One region of the Halopseudomonas sp. L-58 genome, then DNA from elsewhere that is predicted to be linked to it. Evidence: riboswitches for the same ligand, from Rfam matches in the RefSeq annotation. Region 1 holds a riboswitch; the other holds the start of a gene.
What was found. Region 1 has a riboswitch for thiamine pyrophosphate ahead of AC13EY_RS04825 (sodium:solute symporter family transporter). Riboswitches for the same ligand answer to the same signal wherever they lie in the genome.
Positions count from the first base shown of each region.

Region 2: another riboswitch for thiamine pyrophosphate. It lies ahead of thiC (phosphomethylpyrimidine synthase ThiC); the one in region 1 lies ahead of AC13EY_RS04825 (sodium:solute symporter family transporter).

Region 1 covers NZ_JBSXON010000043.1:77,194-80,602, forward strand. The annotation lists gene AC13EY_RS04820 (flavin-containing monooxygenase) at 1-411, opposite strand, end outside; gene AC13EY_RS04825 (sodium:solute symporter family transporter) at 565-1,947, opposite strand; TPP riboswitch at 1,937-2,057, opposite strand; gene AC13EY_RS04830 (GGDEF domain-containing protein) at 2,232-3,158, shown strand; gene AC13EY_RS04835 (multiheme c-type cytochrome) at 3,236-3,409, shown strand, end outside.
Region 2 covers NZ_JBSXON010000069.1:70,040-73,448, reverse strand. The annotation lists gene AC13EY_RS12295 (TolC family outer membrane protein) at 1-1,388, opposite strand, end outside; TPP riboswitch at 1,609-1,708, shown strand; gene thiC (phosphomethylpyrimidine synthase ThiC) at 1,782-3,409, shown strand, end outside.

The DNA of each region.
Region 1 (3,409 bases):
AAGGAAGTCGCAACTGAAGTGGCGGGCCAGACCGGTATCCAGATCCCGGGCGCTGATGATCCATTGCTGCTGCTCGCTGCACCACTGAGCCTGCTCGGTTTCGATCCCGAAGCGGATCAGTTTGTCGATGCCATACTCGCTGGCGGTTTCACTGATATAGCTACGAATGGATTGGCCGTCGGCGAGTGTATTCAGGTCATTCCACGGCCTGAAATCGTAACCGAAGCTGAACATGTCAGAATCGGAGCGTATTCCGGGATAGCTGAACAGGTCCCATGTACCGCCAACGCGCTGGCGGCGTTCGAGGATTGCCAATCGTTTGCCGGGGCATTCCTGTGATATGTGCACAGCCGTACCGATACCGGAGAGGCCGGCACCGATAATCAGCACATCGAAGTGCTCATTGGTCATCGTCTTGTTCTCTTTTTATTTTTGGTGCGTACGGACGACTATAGACTGCCAGCCAGGCCCCATGGCTGGCTGGTTCAAAACGGCAAATTAATCGGCATTTAGTGCCAAAGAGGGAGGCAGGTGCGCAGCCGTGCGGCACGGCTGCGCGGTTGATTAGCCGGCGAGTTCGGGCTTTCTGACAGGCAGCAAGAGGGCGAAAAGTACACTGACCAGTGCCGATGCAGCCAGGGCACCGAGAAACGGCGGCAGGGTCGGAACGGTGTCCGGGAAGCTGGCAAGCAGCAGCCCCTGAAGCGCGCTGCCAGTTGCAATCCAGCCGGGCAGCACTGCGCCGACCAGCCCTGCCAGTGCGCCCGCTATCGCAGCTGCCGGTGACATCCGTTGCCACAGGCCTAGCAGGACCGGCACAACCGCAGTGGCGCAAAGCAGATCGGCAATCAGAAACAGCCGCAGAACCGAGATGCCCTGCAGGGCGATAATCACCACCGGAATCATCAGAACAAAGGTAAACCAGCGAGCAGCGGCAAGACTCAGTCCTTTTCGCTCTGTGACTGCCAGCGACACGATAGCGTTCTGCAAGGTATCGACCGAGGAGGCAACCAGGGTGATTGCCAGCACCAGCGCCGGCAGCGCCAGCCAGCCGGGGGCATCACGCAGCATCGCGAAGAACGGAATGGGTGGGGAGCCAACATCTGCACCGCTCATGACCGTCATGATACCGAGGCCGCCAACCAGCGCGACAACCAGAATGGTCGCCACACCGCCAATCAGCGCGCCCTGGCCCAGTGCCTTTTCGTCCTGCGCGGCCCAGAGCCGCTGCCAGTAGCCTTGATGGAACAGGTTGGCTGCAGTGACGGCAATGACAAGGGTTAGCGCAACGCCGAGCGCGGCCGACGCGGGTATGCCGGGAAGCGCCGTATCCGGGCTGAAGGCGGGCAGCCGCGTCGTAGCAACGCCGCCGACCAGCAGCATCAGCGCAATCAGCAGCCATCCCTGCCAGCGGTCGGTTGTCATGCTGGCCCGCAGACCGCCCCAGGCCGTATAGATCAGCGTGGTTACGGCAACGCCGATGACAATCAGGCTGCCATTGATGTCGGACAGCATCGCGGTAATGGCGCCGATGGCGGTCAATTCCGCGACCAGAAAACAGGCCATGTACAACAGTGATATCAATCCGACCCAGCGGCGTACGCCGCCGCCATAGCAGTGCTCTGCGAACTCGCCAATACTTCGCCCTGCCGGCAGTCTTCGACGAATAGCGGGCCCACACAGGGCAAACACGATAAAGGGCAGGGCGGCGCCCAGCGCATACCCGGCCAGACCAAGGGGACCGACCAGTACGCCGACTTCCGGTGGAGCAAAGAGGATCCAGCCACCCATGCCTGAGGCCAGAAACGATAGGCCAATGGCCCAGCGGTTCTGGCTATTGCGCGCCGTAATAAAGTCGTCGAGAGCCTCGTTTCGGCGGGTTCGCAGACCAACCCAGACAAACAAAAGCAGAACCGCAGCCAGGGCTGCAATCGTCAGATACAACATGTCGCGCTTCCTCCGCCGGTATGATCCGGATCAGGTTCCAGGGTTTGGCCAGCCTGGGCATGGCGTGTTCTCAGCCCGATGCATGGCACCGGACACCCCTGGCGACAAATAAAGTGGGATAGATGTTTAACAGCAAGATGATGTCACAGATTGGCCAGACCACGTAAGCTGCCGCATAATCGGATTGCACACAGTCTGACCAGCAAACGCGATTCGCGTAATCAGTGCAACACCGCCAACAGTGTGCAGGTGACGTTGCCGGCCGGAGCTCCGCAGACAAAAAAATGCCAGACAACCAGAATGTGGACAGGCTTGCCATCGAGACGGTGCTCGACAGTCTTGATGCGCTGGTCTATGTCGCCGATATGGATACCCTCGAGCTTCTGTTTCTCAACGCCTACGGGCGTGAGAAATGGGGGGAGCCGGGTGCGCGAAAATGTTGGCAGGTGCTGCAGAAGGGCCAGACAGGGCCGTGCGCATTTTGCACCAACCCGTTGCTGCTGGATGAAGAGGGAGTTCCAACCGGCGTCTATCGTTGGGAGTTTCGCAATACCCTCACGGGCCGCTGGTATCAGTGCCGTGATCAGGCAACCCGCTGGCCGGACGGGCGTCTTGTCAGAATCGAAATCGCAACCGACATTTCCGACATCAAGGACTTGCAGGACCAGCTCACACAAGCGCAACGCCAGGCAGAACAGCTCGCCAATGAAGACGCGCTGACCGGGTTGGCCAACAGGCGAGCGCTATTTGCCCTGGGGAACGCAGCGCTTGAGCAGGCGCGCAGGCAACGGCACCCGGTGGCGCTTATTTCGCTGGATGCCGATCACTTCAAGCAAATCAATGATCGTTTTGGCCATGCTGGCGGTGACGCTGTTCTGCGTGCGCTTGCCGGCGTGCTGAAGCAGCATACACGGGCCGCTGACGTTGCGGCTCGGCTCGGAGGAGAGGAGTTTGCGATTCTTCTGCCGGCGACGGGGCTGGATGAGGCGAGGGAGCTTGCGGAGCGCTTGAGAGCGAAGATCGAAGCGCTGAGGTTGAGCCACGGTAAGGAGACCATTCAGGTTACTTGCAGTTTTGGGGTTACAGCGTCGCAAAACGGTGAAGCCAGCCTGGATTTGCTGCTCAATACCGCTGATATCGCAACCTATCGAGCCAAAAGCACGGGTCGCAACCGGATTGAGGATCAGGGTTGGGTACAGATTGGCTCTTGAGGCTGTCGGGGTCAGACCGTTGCATCGACCGGAGTTGCCCGCAAGACGCATTGTTGCGATAGGGATGTTGCCAGACGATGGACAGTAACAAGACTCACTCTGCCCGACACCTTGCCCCTGAACCGCCGCTGTGGCGCCTGCTGCTTCCGCTGGTTCTTGTTCTCTCGGCCGTCGCTGTCTGGTGGTTTACTGCCGGGGAAGCCGAGCCCCCTTTGCAGGCGCCTGCTCTGACCGCCGAGCAGCAAAATGTG
Region 2 (3,409 bases), on a different contig from region 1:
TGCGGCTGGCCGCCCATCGACATCTGCCGGGCTTCCTCTTCGGTTGTCTGCGGGATGAAGTCCCGATCCGGGTCGTAGTTCGGGTTCAGCCACTGTGACAGGTCCTGCAGATCCTGCGGGCTGAGTGTACCGGCCGCCTGCTTCAGGCTGAGGTTGTTGATGATGTAGTTGTAGCGCACGGTGTTGTAGTCGCGCACGGTGCGGAACAGGTTGCGCTGGGCTTCCAATACATCCACCACGTTGCGTGTGCCGACTTCGTAACCGGTCTGGGTGGCGTCGAGCGCGGCCTTGGCGGAGACGATGGCCTGACGCCGTGCGGCCACTTCATCAACGCTGGAGGTGACGGTGCGGTAGAGGTTGCGCGTGCTTTCCACAACCCGGCGCAGCTGCGCCTCGCTGCTCTGCTCGGCCTGGGTCAGGCGGTAGGTCGACTCGCGCACGCGGGAGGTGGTCAGGCCGCCGGTAAACAGCGGCATGCTCAGTTCCACGCCAAAGCTGGTCAACTCTGTATCGGTGCTGGCCTGACCGGTACCGGCGATGCTGGCGCCGCCGTTGCTGTAGCGCACAAAGGCATCGACGACCGGTGCATAGCCGGCCTTGCTGCTGCGCAGGCTGTCTTCGGCGCTGTCGATGGCGTAACGGCTGGCCTGCAGGGTCAGATTCTGTTCGGCGGCGGTTTCGACCCACTGCTGCATGCTGGCCGGTGTCGGCGGCAGGATCGGCAGCTCGTGGCTAATGCCGTACAGGCTGTCGTAGTCCTGAGTGGTCAGACGGGTCAGCGCCTGGTAGCTGACGTCCAGATTGGTCTGGGCGGTCAGGCGCGCTGCGCGGGCGCTGTCGTATCCCGCCTGTGCCTCGAGGACGTCGGTGCGTGCGGACAGGCCGACTTCAAAACGCTCCCGTGCCTGCTCCAGCTGGCGGGAAAAGGCTTTTTCCTCGGCTTTTGCCGTTGCCAGGTTGTCTGAAGCGCGCAGGACGTTGAAGTAGGCCTGGGAGACCTCAAGGATCAGGTTCTGCTGGGTCGCCGAGAACTCCAGCTGGGCCTGCTGACTCACCGACTTAGCGGCCTGGTAGCTGAACCAGCGGTCAGCCCGGAACAGGGGTTGGGTAAGGCTGGCCTGATAGTAGTGGTTGGAGTATTCGTCGCCGCCTACGTTATCAATGTCGAGGTCCTGGCGTGAGGCGCCGGCGGCGACGCCGAGGTTGGGCAGCAGCTGCGAGCGGGCCTGGGGCAGGGCTTCCTGACGGGCCAGTGCATCCGCTTGTGCTGCGGCCAGGTCAGCGCTGTTGAGCACCGCCTGCTGGTAAACGGTCATCAGATCGGTATTGGCAGCGGCGTGAGCGGAAGCTCCGGCCAGCAGCAGTGCAACGGTAAGCGGACGCAACATGCACGAATCCTTCGCATGAGAGGAGGTCAGGCAAGGCTAAAAGGGTCGGGGGCCGGGGTCAAGCGGCTTTGGGGAACACAATTGGGAACAATCTGTTGTTGCGACTTTTGCTGACGTTTTCGCGGATTTTGTCAGCCATCACGGGCGCTTTGATCTGCGTGTCGGGAAGGGATATCTGTCGTGGGCTTGAGACGGTAACAGCATATCTCTAGACTGTGCGGACATCTTGACGGGGTGCTGCCTGCTTGCAGGGGGCTGAGATGATACCCGTTGAACCTGAACCGGTTAGTACCGGCGTAGGAATCGAGATCGATCGCAGGCTTCAGTCCGTCCGGGCTGGGGTGGTCGTGGTCATTCGGTTCCCTGCGCACCTCAACGCAGTGGAGCACAATAATGAACAGCACGTTGCCTGATACCGCCATCGCCACCTCTGGTGCCGACAGCGCCGCCACCCAGCCTTTCCCCAATTCCCGCAAGGTCTACCTGACCGGCTCGCGCCCGGATATCCGCGTACCCATGCGGGAAATCAGCCTGGCCGACACGCCAACCGACTTTGGTGGCGAGGCCAACGCACCGGTGCTGGTCTATGACACCTCTGGCCCCTATACCGATCCGGGTGTCAGCATCGATTTGCGCGCGGGGCTTGCCGATGTGCGCAGTGCCTGGATCAACGAACGTGGTGATACAGAAGTGTTGCCGGGGCTGACGTCCGAGTTTGGCGCCGCGCGTCTGGCTGACCCGTCACTCGACCATATGCGTTTTGCCCACGTGCGCACGCCGCGCCGCGCCAGGGCCGGCTGCAACGTGACGCAGATGCACTACGCCCGCCGCGGCATCATTACGCCGGAAATGGAGTTCGTCGCGATTCGCGAGAATATGAAGCTGCAGCAGGCGCGTGATGCGGGGCTGCTCAAGGATCAGCATGCCGGTCACAGTTTCGGCGCAAGTATTCCGAAGGAAATTACCCCCGAGTTCGTGCGCGAAGAGATCGCCCGTGGTCGAGCGATTATCCCGGCCAACATCAACCACCCGGAACTGGAGCCGATGATCATCGGCCGCAACTTCCTGGTAAAGATCAACGGCAATATCGGTAACTCGGCCCTGGGCTCCTCCATCGAGGAGGAGGTCGAGAAGATGACCTGGGGTATTCGCTGGGGCTCCGACACGGTAATGGACCTGTCGACCGGCAAGAATATTCACGAAACCCGCGAGTGGATCATCCGTAACTCGCCGGTGCCGATTGGCACCGTGCCGATCTATCAGGCGCTGGAGAAGGTTGGCGGCGTGGCCGAAGACCTGACCTGGGACATCTTCCGCGACACGCTGATCGAACAGGCTGAACAGGGCGTGGATTACTTCACCATTCACGCTGGCGTGTTGCTGCGCTATGTGCCGATGACCGCCAAACGGGTCACCGGCATCGTGTCGCGCGGTGGCTCGATCATGGCCAAGTGGTGTCTGGCGCACCACAAAGAGAATTTCCTCTATACCCACTTCGAGGACATCTGCGAAATCATGAAGGCCTACGACGTCAGCTTCTCGCTCGGCGATGGCCTGCGTCCCGGCTCCATTGCCGATGCCAACGACGAAGCCCAGTTCGGCGAGCTGGAAACCCTGGGCGAGCTGACCAAGATCGCCTGGAAGCACGATGTGCAGGTCATGATCGAAGGTCCGGGCCACGTGCCGATGCAACTGATCAAGGAGAACATGGACAAGCAGCTGGAGTGCTGCGATGAGGCACCGTTCTACACCCTGGGTCCGTTGACGACCGACATAGCTCCCGGCTACGACCACATCACCAGCGGTATCGGTGCGGCGATGATCGGCTGGTTCGGCTGCGCCATGCTGTGCTATGTAACGCCCAAGGAACACCTGGGGCTGCCGAATCGGGATGACGTCAAGACCGGCATCATTACCTACAAGATCGCCGCCCACGCTGCCGATCTCGCCAAGGGGCACCCGGGCGCGCAGATTCGTGACAACGCCCTGAGCAAGGCGCGCTTCGAGTTTCGCTGGGAAGA